3 regions of the Lysinibacillus sp. 1 U-2021 genome follow, and region 2 is predicted to be linked to each of the others. Evidence: riboswitches for the same ligand, from Rfam matches in the RefSeq annotation. Region 2 holds a riboswitch; each other region holds the start of a gene.

Region 1 (5,114 bases), 1.8 Mb from region 2:
AGAATACAAAATAGAATGTTTCGCCTTGTGTGGAGAATAAAATATTCGAAACTACTATTAAATTAAAAGTTTATACTTGGAATATTATTGATAATTATATAAAGTATAAAAGGTCAGAGATGGTTAAATTATCTGTGATAAAATGGATTTAAATGAGAGGGGTAATATGAATGGTTTTATGTAAATCATGTGACAGAGAGATTGATAAAGGGGAAGCAATCAACGTATATGAGCGTGGGACTTATTGTGGAGGATCAGAAGAGGATTATTCAGATGAAGTAGTATGTGTAAAATGCGTCAATGAACATGATGAAGATGCACCTTATGCATATTGTATTTTCTGTGGGGAAGAAGCAGCATTTCATAAAAAAGATTTGCATCTCATCTATGACGAGACAGCTTTTGCATGTAAAGAACATAAAGATGAAGAATACGACGAATACGCTGCGGACGATGAATAAATAAAAAAATCAATTGGCAGCATTGAAGAGAGTGTTACACTCTCTTTTTTTATTGTTAAAATGTTGAAACAGAAAAGTAAGTTGCTGAATTGACTGAAATTGACTTTGAAAATTGACTCCTTTACAATAGATATTAGTAATCAATTAGGATAGTGTCTGAGTACATAAACCTTATGGTATAATAATAAAAACGGAATAATAGGATAGAGGTACAAATTAGATTTTTTAATTTGTTTAAAAGGGAAGATCGGTGTGAATCCGACGCTGTCCCGCAACTGTAAATGGGAGCACATTTCAAAAGGCCACTGTTACGGATCTTTTTCCGGCCTCAGCCAGCGCTCAGATCGATACCGATACGGCGGTCATTTTGCTGTGCCATGATCTCAACCGGGAGCTGCCAGTGTTGCAGGCCGCGCGAGAAGCAAAACCCTTTTATCTCGGCGCATTGGGCAGCCATCGAACCCACACGTTACGTCTGCAAAAGCTCCACGAGCTGGGATGGTCCAGGGAGGAGACAGCGCAAATCCGGGCCCCCGTCGGGATATTCCCCAAAGCCCGGGATGCGCATACTCTGGCACTCTCCGTGCTGGCAGAAATCGCCTCTGTACGTCTCCATCAGGAGGAGGATTCATGCCTGCCCCCGTCGTCCTGATCCTTGCGGCCGGGCGTGGAAAGCGCTTTCTCGCCTCCGAGGGAAATACCCATAAGTGTATCGGCTGGCGTCAGTCCCCGGAGGTTGCGCCTTATCGCTGGCCATTTGAAGAAAACGGGAGAACTTTCGACCTTGCGATTGAACCGCAGATTACGACTAATGATCTGCGTCTGATGTTGAGGCTGGTTCTTGCCGGCGGAGGAATAACAATTGCCACTCAGGAAACTTTCAGGCCATATATTGAAAGCGGTAAGCTTGTATCGCTGCTTGATGACTTTCTTCCACAATTTCCGGGCTTCTATCTGTATTTCCCACAGCGTCGCAATATTGCACCAAAGCTCCGCACCCTGATTGACTACGTCAAAGAATGGCGGCAGCAATTGGTTTAAATAGCTGCACCTGCACTGCCTGATGTCAGAACAGTATTTTGATGAATTGCCAAGGTTACAATGGCACAAATGCGGCACAGGAGGAAACGTGGTGTATTTAAATATGGGGTAACTCTTTGATTTTAATGGTGCCGATAATAGGAGTCGAACCTACGACCTTCGCATTACGAATTATAAGAATCCGCTTCTAATTCAAAGCATTACCCCATCAACACTGCGCTCACACGTCCCACCACATCAAAACATGTAAAGCCTTGCAAGCCATTGCGAGGCCTTATGTGTCTCAGTTTTGTCCCACCTTGTATTACGACTTGCATAGCCAATGAAGATAAACGTGACGACAAACGGCGCAGCAGTCTTCTTTTCCTTCATACTTTCCCCACCCAGCATGCATACCTTTATGCTATAACTGAAGTTTATGTCTGTTATGAGCGAGAAACGGGCATGATTAAGCAATACGATAAAAAACTCTCCTTTCAACTTATTTAATATTTAAAGATGCCAACACATGCTTTTCTGTTGCAACTGCAATTTCATATATCACTTCCATATTTTCAAAATTTTCCTTGTAACTAAGTTCTTCAGATGCATAACCTGTATGAGCAATTTTATGTCTAGTTTTCAGCACTTTATTTAGCACATTCAGAGCCATCTGAGAATCCGCTGTACCCAATGTCCACGTCTTAGATGTTTTTTTTACACCAAAAGCTTTGTCAAACAACGAGTCGACATTCGCTGCGCTAGGCGTATTGAACTGTTTAAGCAGGTCATCAATGCGACTTTGAGCAATTGAATTAATTGAAGGGTTATCGCTATCTTTTTTCAATGCATCAAAACAATACAGTACGAGATCTTTATTAAACTCTTGCCAACTTGCAACTAAATGAACTATGTATGATTGATAAAGATATTCTTTTTTTTGATTAATTGAATACACTGAATCCGGTTCATTCAAGTCTAGCTTATCTAGATCGTGCTCAATCCTTTGTATGATAGCTAACTTTTTAAGCTTCCGGGAAAAGAGTTGTGCATGAGTTTTTCTTAAACTTATTTTGTTCATCATTGATAACCTTCAATGTTTTAGTCCACAATCGTATGGTTAAGATATCAGTCAGTGAATTTTTGCGTTTTATCTTCTAACGTTACTGTAACACAGTTACTCATAAACGTTATCTGGAATCTATTTGTTAAAGATATGTCTATTAGTTTGGCAAAAGGAGCTACATAGCTGCCATCAACTCCACTTTATCAGCTTAGCCTTTTACTGCCGTTGCCGTGAACTGCTCCCCTTAAATTAAGATATCGCGATGATAGAAAATCCGCTTATGACTCGCAGCGGACAGCATAAATGGCAATCAGGTCTGCTGTTAGAGAACAGCGGAAGTCTGGGATGCATTTTTACATCGTGTTGTCTTGAGTCATGGGAAGTAGATCATTTTCAGTGGATGTTCAAGGGCTGGTAAATGATCCATTCCCAATTTTCAACAGGACCTACCAAGATGCACAAACTTTATATACAACCCATTTTTGAGAATTATCATCATACTCTACCCACCCACCAGTTACTTTACGAAGCTTAATGCCTTGAGTATACGCAGCACGAAGTATGGCCCCTTCTGGGATGGATAATGGATATTTATCGGGTGTTTTAATAAATTCTGTGATGAAGGAATTAGGAAAATTAAACTTTGTAATCATAGGATCCTCAACTGATTATTAGTATTTAACATCTAGCACTGCTCTTTATTAAGTAGTATTTAGTATTTGGGCACGAAGCTGCTCCGTATCAGGTTTAGCTGTCTGTTATGAGCGAGGAAGCGACTGTATTAGTGGCATGCACATAGTCACCATTGTTGCATAATTGTTGATTCTTTATGAGGAAAAGATGGATCAGTCAAAAGAGGGCGGATTGTACCAATCCAGTCCTCCATCGGTATTTTTTTCAGTTCCATCAATTCGTACAATGCAGCTCCCATACCTTGTGTCCTAACTTTGCTTGGGGTTACCTGGTTAAAATAGAATGTATGCTGGTCTTCTATTATCGCAAGACCTGAAACATCGAGCTCATAAATCTCTTGTAAAACGACTATTTGCTCGAAAGTGGCATTGTTTTTGGTGAAGTCATGATTTATCAATGGAAGTATTGAGCGTATATCTTCAAATATAAACGCCCGTAATATACATAACTGGCTATACGTTAATCTATTCGCAATTGCGACAATTCTGTTAGTCTGATCTTTTGATATTTTCTTATTGAAGCAAAGATTCGCAAACAGATAGCCAAGATAGAGCGCTTTCTTTTCTTCATGGGAATTTTTTGACGCCATCAAACAACCTTCGAATACTTCCTCAGCAATGCTCCTTTCCTCATCAAAGAATCCGTCATCGCGTGGTTTATGACCTTCTTCCAGCAATTCATTTATACGATCAATAGAGATACGTGCTGATAAGCCAATTCTAATATCTTCCCTCTGAGATAAAGCCCGGCTTGCAACTTCAGTGATGGTCTGTGCAATGACGACTCCAATCGCCCCTCCCGCTGCTGCCGTCAAAGGGCCATTGGCTAAAATTCCAGCCCCTCCACCAACCGCTGCTCCCGTTATTTCGGCAATTTTCTTAATACCGGTGAGCCATTTTGCTTTGTCCATCTCAACATCCCTATCCGTTAATGACATGTATCACCCCATCATAACGATGGGCGAGTATACGTGCCAACAAAAAATTAGGGATTAAACTGCTAGAGATAACCTCTTTTCACTACTCAATAATTAATCCAGTACGAACTTATAATGTCTGCTTTTGGCACATAGCAGACCTAGAGACACTGGCGTAAAGCCATGGAGGATCGGTGGGAGGAGGTAAAAATCCTCTCATGCAAAAAATACGCAAAATCGATAACAGCTGGAAATCATTCAATACTCGCACTATCGGAAGTTCACCAGCCAGTCGTAGCACGTTCTTGCATACGACGTGGCTACGGGTTTCGAGACCGACCCGATCATCAAACGAAACATAAAATTAGCTCACATTATGAGGAAAGGTATCTTTTTGCGCTATGTAAATTCAAAGGGTTAGCCTCATTTTCCCGATGGCTTTCTCAACACTACTAGTTGTGAGCCCTTGCAATGTTCATTAATATACGTCTCACAAATAATTCACAGATATTGCAAAATGGATATTACTGAGTTTCCTTCTGGAGTAATTGAACACCTTGGCTGGTATGTATACCGATTGATTGATCCTAGGGACGGAAGCACCTTCTATGTAGGGAAAGGCAAAGGTAACCGCGTATTTGCCCATATGCGCGGTGAAGTGGCAGCGGCTGATGATGACGAGTTACTGAGCAACAAGCTAAAGCAAATCAGAGAAATAAGATTAGCGGGACTTGAAGTTATCCATGTCATCCATCGACATGGAATGACTGATGAAAAGACGGCGTACGAAGTTGAAGCAGCACTTAATGATGCCTACCCTGGGTTAACGAATATCATGAATGGTGCTGGCAGCAATGAATTCGGCGCCGCGCATGTCAAAGAATTGATAGCAACATATCAACCCGAAACCATAACATTTCATCATAAAGCATTAATGATTTCCGTTAACAGAAGTGCA
Region 2 (5,114 bases):
TCGTCATTGTTACTGCGTATTTCGGTTGGATTAATAGCAGTCCAATGAGTGTGACGCCTCCAATAATAAAGCTTACAAATAAGTGAGCCTTCATATAGCCAAGTGTTGCATCTTTTAAGCGATTTAAAATAATTTTTATCTTCTTTGCTGTATTGGGCTTTAAATATTTATAAGTGATTTGCTTTAACTTAGGCAAATCAAGCATAAATAGGAATAGCGCAATCATATAAACGAGAAGACTGATGAATAGGCTGGGTATCTCTGAAAAGAAGGCAGAAACTTTGCTATAATTAAAGAAGCTTAAAAAGGATTCTTCAACTTTCTTTATGAAATCCATTGTGGTTTTTTGAAGCGAAGCACTTACTTCAGGTGGAAAGTCTTCTGTATATTTAGAAATATTTTCTTGCATATGAAGCCACATATCTGATAGCTTGGAAATATAATAGGGAGCTTGCTTAGACAGTAAAATTATTTGTGTCATTATTTGGGTAATGGACAGATAACAAATAATAGATATAACTATTACACTCACTATGTAAATAAAAGCAACTGCTATTTTCCGTGACATTTTCCATTTCCGTTTAACGAACATGACAAGTGGTTCTAAGAAAAATGCACTAATCCCAGCAAGGATTAAAGGCATGGACACTGGGATAACAAAATACGCAGCTAGAAGTAGGAATATAATCACAATCAACCGAAAAATCAATTTCCTAGCATTAAATTTATTCATAAACTCACCTTCTTTGCGAAAAAAATTAAGTTAAGTGTACCATAAATCAAATTTTATTACGTTCTGAATCAATAAAGGTAGGGATGAATTATGGAAAAAGAGATTTTGCAACTTTTTAGTAATTTAACAGAGCATGATCGCGATATTCAATATGAATCTTACGAGGAATTAATGAAAATTATGCAGGAACCTGTAGATTGGACATATGCAGTTTGGGAACAGCTAGTAAAAGCACTTACATACAATAATGGTTATTCTCGTGCACGTGCTGCACAAATTTTATGCGCTTTAGCTGCAAAAAGTGATCCAGAAGAAAGGGTCTTGGAGGATTTTTTAAAGATTTGGGCTGTGACTTACGATGAGCAATCTGCTACAGCAAGGCATGCATTACAAGCAATTTGGAAAATTGGACAAGCGGGTCCAGTACAAAGAGATTTGGTTGTATCGTATCTAGCTAAAAGATTTCAAACATGTATAGATGAAAAACAGCCATCTCTTATTCGTCAGGATATTATTATGTCATTTAAAAAGCTATATGATCAAACAAATGACTCGAAATTATTAGATATTGCCCATCGTTTAATTAATGAAGAACAAGATGCTAAATATAAAAAGAAGTATAAGTCAGCCATCCGTTCAAAGTAGCGAGGTGGTGTTTTTTTGTGCAAATTCTTTGATGAGCGGTAGAATAGTCAACTATAATAAATGAAAAAAGGGGATTATGGCATGAGCATTTATAATTATCTAGTTCGGAAGCCTAATGGCGAAATTTTATCGATGGAAACATATCGTGGAAAAACAATGTTAATTGTTAACACGGCAAACCAATGCCGATTTACATATCAATTTGAAGACTTACAGAAAATGTATGATAAATATGGAAAAGAGAATTTTGTAGTTCTTGGATTCCCTTGTGATCAATTTGGCCATCAAAATCCTGAAGATGGGGAGGAAACTAAGCATCTCTGCAAGGTAAACTATGGGGTCACATTCCCGATTTTTGAGCTTGTACAGGTAAATGGAGAGGCTACCCATCCACTCTTTAATTATTTAAAGCATGAAGTGGATTACCGAGAGTTTGGGAAGGCAAGTATGCAGGAGAAAATGTTGGCAGAAGCAATTGTTCAACTTGCCCCAAGCTTTTTAGATGGTCGTAATATTCGCTGGAACTTTACAAAATTTCTAGTAGATGCTAATGGTAAGACCGTCTCACGCTTTGAACCAACAGATTCACAGCTCGATATTGAAAAAGCAATTGAAACACTATTATAGTAAATTTCTTAATAATGTAAAAATTTGTTAGGGTTTTCTCTTCAAGTAGAAATATTGCTATATTTTAAAACTGAGTACAGCTATTTTTTCTGAAGCATATATGATAAACTGCTTTACAAATGAAATATTCTTGCAGAATAAAGGTGCTAATTAGCATAATCGGGAATCCGGTGAAAAACCGGAGCTGTTTCCGCAACTGTAAGTGCAGCCATTATAAAGATTTACCACTGTCTCAAAGAAGATGGGAAGGTCCTTTATAACACATTCGTTTCATGTGACGAACTGTACAAGCCAGGAGACCGACCTTTATTTGAACGTATAAAAACTTCTCGGAAGCTAGGAGGATATACGACAAATACATAGGCTTTGTCCAGTTTGATGGCTCATTATGTTATTTTTGTCGTTCCTTTGCAAAAAGGAGCGACTTTTTTATGCCTTTCAAATAAGAATTTTTCATTATAGAAAATAGGGGGGAAGCAAGTGAAAAAAGATGCCCGTTATTCTTGTTATCCATTTATGCGTGAGAAAGCTTCAACGGTCGATTTTGAAATTCGAACAGATAGCCTTACAACACATCTAGGAGTTGCATTAGCTGCGGTAAAAAAAGAGGATGTTCAAGTCGTTGCTGAGGATTTATTGCTTATGTTACCTATGGCGTATCATGTGAATGGCTCAGTTCGTGGGAAATTAGCAGTAACTGAAGAGGATTTATCTTGGTTAAGTGAGCGTTATGATTTTTACGTTCGCCATGTGAAGGAAGAGATTCAAAGTTTTGTTTTACCTCAAGGAACAGAGGCCGCTGCAGCCTTACATCTTTGTCGCAGTGAAGCAAAAAAATCATATCGTACTTTACACAAAGTATCAGAAGAACGAGAGGTTCCTGCTATTCTTTTCGATTACCTTGGTTTATTAGCTAATGTATGTTTTGTCATGGCTGTTTTTATGAATCAGCAAGCTGGAATAGCTGAAATACCGTTTATTAGTAAATCCTACCCAATGAAAAAGAAAAAGGAGAATAACAATGAAGAAAGTATTTAATTTCCAATGGCTATCGGTGCTCTTACTTGCACTGGTATTAGCAGGCTGTGGCACTGCTGAAGATACAAAAAATAAAGATGCTTCGCAAGATACACAACACGCAGAGAAAACAAGCTATAAAGTGACAGATGACCGTGGAGTGGAAATAGAGTTTAAAGAAGTACCAAAAACAGTTGTATCTTTACAACCAAGTAATACTGAAATTTTGTTTGCTTTAGGTGTTGGCGATAAAATTGTAGGAGCAACTGAGTACGATACTTACCCAGAGGAAGCACAAAAAATTGAACGTGTCTCTGATACTACGAACTTTAACAGTGAAAGAATTATAGCGTTAAAGCCAGATGTTGTCATTGCTTATACAATCGGTGATAAGGATGCCCTAAAGCCGCTTGAGGACGCAGGAATTAAAGTGTTTGTTATTCAATCTGCGACTACTTTCGATGATGTTTATGGAGATATCGAACAAATTGCTGCTGTGATGGATGTTGCTGATCTAGGAAATAAATTAAATGAAGAGATCAAGGCGAAAATTGCTGAAGTACAAACGAAGGTGAAGGACGTAAAAACGCCGAAAAATGTTTATTTAGAGGTTAGCCCTAAGCCAGACATATATACAGCAGGCTCTAGCACTTTCCAGCAAGAAATATTAGATGCAGCTAATGTTAATAATGTTTTTTCTGACTTGAATAGCTGGGCAAAAGTGAATGAGGAAGATGTTATTGCGAAAAATCCAGATGTTATTTTAACAACAGTAAACGATACAGAAGATCCAATAGGAGAAATTCTTGAACGAGATGGTTGGAATACTGTGACAGCTATTCAAAACAAAGCGGTATTGTCCATCGATACAGATATCTCTAATCGACCTGGTCCGCGTATTGGTGAAGCTGTAGAATTAGTAGCGAAAGCTGTGTACCCCGAATTATTTAAATAAGAAATGTTTCCATGCTAGCTGTGAGCCATTCAGCTAGCATTTTTTATGTGGTTTAAATTATTACCTAGCGTGAAAATTGGAATTAATGTAGTTTGTTCTTTAAAATAAAAGTAAGTATGCTTAATAATCTTAGGAGGTGTAGTGATTGGAGCAATTAGAGACAAAGGTAATTCCATTTGAGGCAGTCTATAATTTCCGAGACATGGGTGGATATAAGACAAAAGATGGGCGTAGGGTAAAAAAAGGTTTATTTTACCGCTCAGCTGCTCTTGGAAAAATGACACTGGCAGATAAAGAGCTATTTGAAACATTAGGGATTAAAACCATTTTTGATTATCGCGATAACAATGAGGCGTATCATAATCCTAACCCAGTGTTCTCGTATGCTCAATATATACAAATCCCAGCGAAGGGTAATCATGCTTTTGAAATGCCTACCAATGCTGGTGGTAGAGATTTCTATAAAGTGGTAAGCCCTGAGATGTTTCGGGATTTTTATGCACAAATGCCTTTTAACAATCTTTCATTTAAAGAGTTAATGCAAACGATTCAAAATCCTAATAATCTAGGTCTTGTCCATCATTGCGCAGTTGGTAAGGACCGAACGGGTATTGGAGGAGCACTTATTTTACTAGCTTTAGATGTACCTGAGGAGACTATCATGGAGGACTATTTAGATACTAATATACATTTACGTCCGATGGTAGAAAGAATGGCTCAGGCTATTCAGCATCAGTATAATGAGCAAGAACTACTGCAATTTTATGCCTTAATGTCCGCCCGTGAAGACTATTTACAAGCAGCATTGGATGCGATGGATCGTCGCTATGGTTCTAAGACTGGGTTTTTAGAGCAGGAATTTGGCCTAACAATTGAAAAACGAGAGCAATTACAATCCTATTGCTTGATTTAAAAATGGACCCTTTCACACGATGTGAGAGGGATTTTTTATGTGGAAGCGCTGTCTTCCTATAAATCTCTTTACAGTCTGAATATTTGTGATAAGATACAATAGATTTTTAAGAAAAAATAGGAGAAGTGAAAGTATTGGCAGACACAATTAAAGAGACAAATAAGTTAAGTCTATTCCATTTAACATGGCCGATCTTCTTAGAGGTTTTTCTATTTATGTTGATG
Region 3 (5,114 bases), 510 kb from region 2:
AGTGAAATCAAATAATACGGGTGTCTCTTGGCTTACAACAGCCAAATTTTTCGCAATTGCTTTACTTGATTGCTTTAATATATCTTGCTCATTTAATACTACCGATCCACTTTCAGGTTTTAGGAGACGATACATATTTTTTAACAATGTTGATTTTCCGCTCCCATTAGGACCAATTAATCCAACAAATTGCTTTTCTTTTATTTGAATGCTTACATCATGCAGTATACGCTGATCGTAAATGGAGAATGATATTTGTTTCGCTTCTAATGTCATGGAAGTTAATCTCCTTCACCGAAAGAATAGTTGTTACGACGGAGAAGCCAAATGAAAAATGGTCCTCCACAAAAAGCTGTAATAATACCAATTGGCATTTCCTGAGGAGCAATAATAATTCGAGCAAAGGCATCTGCCCACACTAAGAATATTCCACCTATTAAAGCACTGATAGGTATTACGTATTTATAGTTTGAGCCCACAATTAAACGCACAATATGGGGAATAATTAATCCCACAAATCCTATAGAACCACTAACTGCGACAAGCACACCTGTTAATAGAGATACTAGTAGTATTAACTGAATACGGAATTGCTGAAGATTAACGCCTAATGTCACTGCCGCCTCTTCTCCTAGTAATAATAAATTTAAATTGCGATAGTGTAGCCACAGTAGCCCAAATACAATAAAGAATACGAAAGCTGGAATCACAATATTATTCCATTTGGCTCCAGCTAAACTACCTAGCATCCAAAACATAACAGCCTTTAAGGCCCCTTCTTGCTTTGACATCATTAAAATAAAGTTAGAGATAGCCGTTAAGATAAAGGACACAGCCATGCCTGCCAATAGCAAGCGGAAAATAGAGACACGTCCCCCAACACGTGATAAGAAAAAGACAAGTGCAATGGCAAGTAATGAACCAAGGAATGCGGATACTGAAAGAGCGTAAATACCTAAAAATGAAAAGGCTCCTAAAATAATCACAGAAGTAGCGCCGACAGCTGCCCCTGAAGAAATCCCTAGAATATACGGGTCTGCAATAGAATTACGTACTAGTGCCTGAATGGCTGCCCCTGCAATAGCTAACCCCGCTCCTACTATCGCTGCTAGCAAAACACGAGGTGCTCTTATTTGCCAGATGATGATTTCCTGAGAGCGACTCCAATCTTGCTCGATCGAATTTTGTATAAAAGGAATTTTAGAAAGAATAACTTTCCATACATATAGCGGTGTAACTGAAACTGAGCCAACCATTACAGCAAAGGTCATTGAAACAATTAATACCATGAAAAGTACGAAGGAAAATAACATAAATTTTTTATTCATCTGTTTTAAACTCCTACTGAATATATTGATGAATGAAGCAATAAAAAAAGGTATCCCATGCGAAAATGCGCATAGAAATACCCTAGATTAAACAAAGTCAGAAAAATATCCAGCTATTGTCCGTATTGCTTGCATCCTCGTGGGCATTACAGGTATTACTAAATGGCAGGTCTCCTGGCTTCGATTCACTATCCTATAATTGCCTTCCCATTCTTAAACAGTGGCAAATCATATTATAGGATTCCTCGTTACAGTTGCGGGACAGCGTCGGACTTCCACCGACTTCCCTTTTAAGTGACATTTAAAAATGTCACACCAATAGTATTTGAAGTTATAAAATGGTGACGGTTCTATCATACATTTTTATAGATAGATAGTCTACTTCAATTTAATTCAGCAATTGAGTTAACTTAAATAAACAATAAGGTTGACACAAATACATTCGTTTTTTACACTAGCAGTAATAACTTATAAAGCGAGGTGAAATTCATGGCAACTGTTACACAACATAGTCACCATAAGTTAAGAACTGTTGACATTACCTACATTGGGTTATTTTCAACGCTAATGATGGTGGGTGCTAATATCACTTCCTTTGCACCTTTTATGGTAGTTGGTGGTGTACCCATTACGCTTCAAACCTTCTTTGCAATTTTAGCAGGGCTTATTCTTGGTAGTAGAAAAGGTGCGCTCGCCTGCACAATTTATATGTGCGTAGGATTGGCAGGAGCCCCTGTCTTTGCTCGTTTCGGTGGTGGAATTGGCCAAATTTTAAGCCCTACCTTTGGGTTTATTATTACATTTATATTAGCTGCATTTGTTGCAGGATTGATCGTAGAACGAAGCGGGACAAAGAAAAGTTTTATCGTAGCTGCTTTGGTAGCAACGGCTATAAATTATTTGATAGGAACAAATTGGATGTTTTTTGCCTATAAGCTTTGGGCAAGTGCGCCAGAGAATTTTTCATATAAGCTCGCTTGGCTTTGGATGATTCCTCCACTACCAAAAGATATTATTTTAGCTATTTTTGCTGGTATCTTCGCCTATAGATTACAAAAAACATTGAAGATTATGCCCATTCAATAGTATATCTCCCCCTACTTGTGCTAGATATTTTTCATAGGTCATATCCATCGTTTCTGCACATTTATTTGCTACCTTAAGAGCAAATAATGAGGAGGATATCATATGAAATTCAATAAAAGATGGTCAGTCGGACTATTATCAGTGGTCACTCTAATTAGTTTAACGGCTTGTACAGAGGAGCAAACAAAACCTGCGTCCACTTCTAATGAAACTGCTGAAAAAATGGATCATTCTACAATGAACCATTCAAGTTCTGGCCATGTACCAGTAACGTTAAAAAATGCTGAAAACCCGAAATTTCCTGTAGGGGGCACAGCCATTATTACAGATGGACATATGGAAGGTATGAAAGGAGCCGAAGCAACAATAGTAGGAGCCTATCGTACAACTGCCTATGTTATTTCCTATGAGCCTACATCTGGTGGAAAGCGAATAGAAAAGCATAAGTGGATAATTCATGAAGAATTAATTGACCCACAAGAAGCACCACTGGCACCTGGAACAGAAGTAAAAACGGACGCAACACATATGGAAGGTATGGAAAATGCGACTGTCCTTATTGACGAGGCTGTGCAAACAACTGTATATATGGTTGATTATACTTCCACTACAAGTGGTGAAGCTGTAACAAATCATAAATGGGTAACAGAAGAAGAGCTTAGTTCAAAATAATAGAAATAACCTCTACCTTCAATTCTGGTAGAGGTTAATTTCTAGCTTTTATGTTCCATTTGCTTTCTCTTTGCAGACTTATGCCATTTATAGCCGATGCCCCAAACGGTTTGCAAGTAATCATCCGCCGGAAAACCACTTTTTCTTAATTTTTCTCGTAAATTACGTACATGTGAATCGATGGTACGATCTTCAATCGTTACATCAAATCCCCAAACGGCATGGATAAGGTGTTCTCTAGAAAATGCTCTATTTTGATAATCTAAAAATAGGGCGAGCATGGCAAATTCCTTTGGTGTTAATGGAATTGCCTTATGTTGAAAATATACTTCAAAGGACTCTCTATCTAAACAAAGCCCTTCAAAGTTAATCACTTTGTCTTCAGATATCGTTCTTCTTAATACAGCATGTATGCGTGCTAACAACTCTTCCTCATCAAAAGGCTTTAAAATGTAGTCATCTGCACCAAGGTTTAAACCTTTTACAATATCAGCGTGTTCTCCTTTTGCAGTAAGCATAATGATAGGAACATCCCAAAACTTCCTAATTTCCTGGCAAACCTGCCACCCATCCATCTCTGGCATCATAATATCCAAAAGAACTAAATCCACATGCTCTTCTTCTAAAAAATCCAATGCCTCTTGTATAGAAGACATTGCTTTACAAATAAATAGTGGTTCCAAATAAAGGGTTAATAAATCTAACATTCTTGGTTCATCATCAATGCATAAAATCGTTTTCATTCGTTTCTACTCCTTTAAATGACAATTCAAAAGTAGTCCCTTTATTTATTTCACTTCTAACCTTTATTTCTCCCCCATGTGCTTGTACAAGCTCCTTGACAATAGCAAGCCCAAGTCCAGATCCACCTAATGCACGACTACGTGATTTTTCCACTCGATAAAACCGATCAAAAATATACGGTAAATCCTTCTTTGGAATTCCTTTCCCTGTGTCTTCAACGACGATGCTTAAAATTCCACTGTCTTGTTTTACAGTAACTGTAGTCATATCTCCTGACGCACAATAGATGAATGCATTATTTAATAGATTAATCACGATTTGCTCAAGTCTTGCTTCATCTGCACATAGTGTTAAGCCATTATCACAACGTACAACCAAATAGATACCTTTATCTTGAAACGCGGGACTTAATTTTTCTTCAATGTTTGTAAAAAACGGCTCTAAATATAAGCAATGTTTTTCAATTACAAATGAATTTTCATCCATTTTCGCTAAATCAAATAAATCTTTAATTAATCTTGAAAGTCTATTTGTTTCTTCTATTATAATAGCTAAATACTTTTGACGATCTTGCCCTGTTAAATCCCGTTTAGCAAGAATGTCTGTATAGCCTTTAATAAAAGTTAGTGGTGTACGAAGCTCATGTGCAATACTCGATAAAAACTCCTTACGCTCTTGCCTTAGATGATTTAAATCATTGGATAAAAGCTGGATAGCATTTGATAAATCCCCAAGCTCATCTTTTCCATTCATAGAAAGAGCGACTGTAAAATCACCCTTACTCATTTTCAATGTAGCCTCTTTCATTTGAATAAGTGGTTTAGCCAGCTTGCGAGATAGAACAACAATGACTGCAATACTGACAAGACCAGATACAATACCTACGATGAGAAAATGCTTATTGAGCCGTTTCATTAATGCATGGATGGAATCGGTATTTTGAAACATAAATACATAGCCAATCGTTCCTTGCTGGTTTTGAATAGGGCTTATAGTCGCAATAGCTTTAACTTCTTGCCAATTGTCTTGTAAAACCCTTCCTTCATAAGGTATTTCCCCCTCCCCCTCTATCTCACGAATCAGATCACTGATTTCTTGATGTGGTTGTGAGGATGCAAGGATTGTCCCGAAAAAGTCAGTCACCACGACATCTGTACTTGCTTCTGATTCCATAAGAACGACATGTGCTAATGTTTCATTATTGAAGTTCTGTTCTAATATCGTACGATGTGAATTTCCTCTCGCTTGTAAACGCTCTAGTTCCTCTTCCACTCTAGAATTCGT

What was found. A riboswitch is a leader RNA that binds a small molecule or an ion and turns the genes downstream of it on or off. The one in region 2 is predicted to bind cobalamin.
Region 1: linked by a shared signal. The riboswitch ahead of paoD (molybdenum cofactor insertion chaperone PaoD) and the one ahead of QH639_RS05570 (hypothetical protein) in region 2 are both predicted to bind cobalamin.
Region 3: linked by a shared signal. The riboswitch ahead of QH639_RS02910 (FecCD family ABC transporter permease) and the one ahead of QH639_RS05570 (hypothetical protein) in region 2 are both predicted to bind cobalamin.

Annotation. Positions count from the first base shown of each region.
Region 1 is NZ_CP123966.1:2,874,875-2,879,988, reverse strand. It holds gene QH639_RS14780 (hypothetical protein) at 171-461, shown strand; cobalamin riboswitch at 652-877, shown strand; partial or broken gene paoD (molybdenum cofactor insertion chaperone PaoD) at 838-1,113, shown strand; gene QH639_RS14775 (LysR substrate-binding domain-containing protein) at 1,092-1,502, shown strand; gene QH639_RS14770 (HEPN domain-containing protein) at 1,984-2,565, opposite strand; gene QH639_RS14765 (hypothetical protein) at 2,994-3,200, opposite strand; gene QH639_RS14760 (hypothetical protein) at 3,347-4,177, opposite strand; gene QH639_RS14755 (LEM-3-like GIY-YIG domain-containing protein) at 4,674-5,114, shown strand, end outside.
Region 2 is NZ_CP123966.1:1,056,636-1,061,749, reverse strand. It holds gene ytvI (sporulation integral membrane protein YtvI) at 1-733, opposite strand, end outside; gene QH639_RS05580 (hypothetical protein) at 824-1,378, shown strand; gene QH639_RS05575 (glutathione peroxidase) at 1,460-2,005, shown strand; cobalamin riboswitch at 2,130-2,327, shown strand; gene QH639_RS05570 (hypothetical protein) at 2,486-3,043, shown strand; gene QH639_RS05565 (ABC transporter substrate-binding protein) at 3,027-3,977, shown strand; gene QH639_RS05560 (tyrosine-protein phosphatase) at 4,123-4,890, shown strand; gene QH639_RS05555 (MATE family efflux transporter) at 5,025-5,114, shown strand, end outside.
Region 3 is NZ_CP123966.1:548,634-553,747, forward strand. It holds gene QH639_RS02905 (heme ABC transporter ATP-binding protein) at 1-276, opposite strand, end outside; gene QH639_RS02910 (FecCD family ABC transporter permease) at 282-1,328, opposite strand; cobalamin riboswitch at 1,476-1,663, opposite strand; gene QH639_RS02915 (biotin transporter BioY) at 1,818-2,414, shown strand; gene QH639_RS02920 (YdhK family protein) at 2,517-3,086, shown strand; gene QH639_RS02925 (response regulator transcription factor) at 3,128-3,829, opposite strand; gene QH639_RS02930 (sensor histidine kinase) at 3,807-5,114, opposite strand, start outside.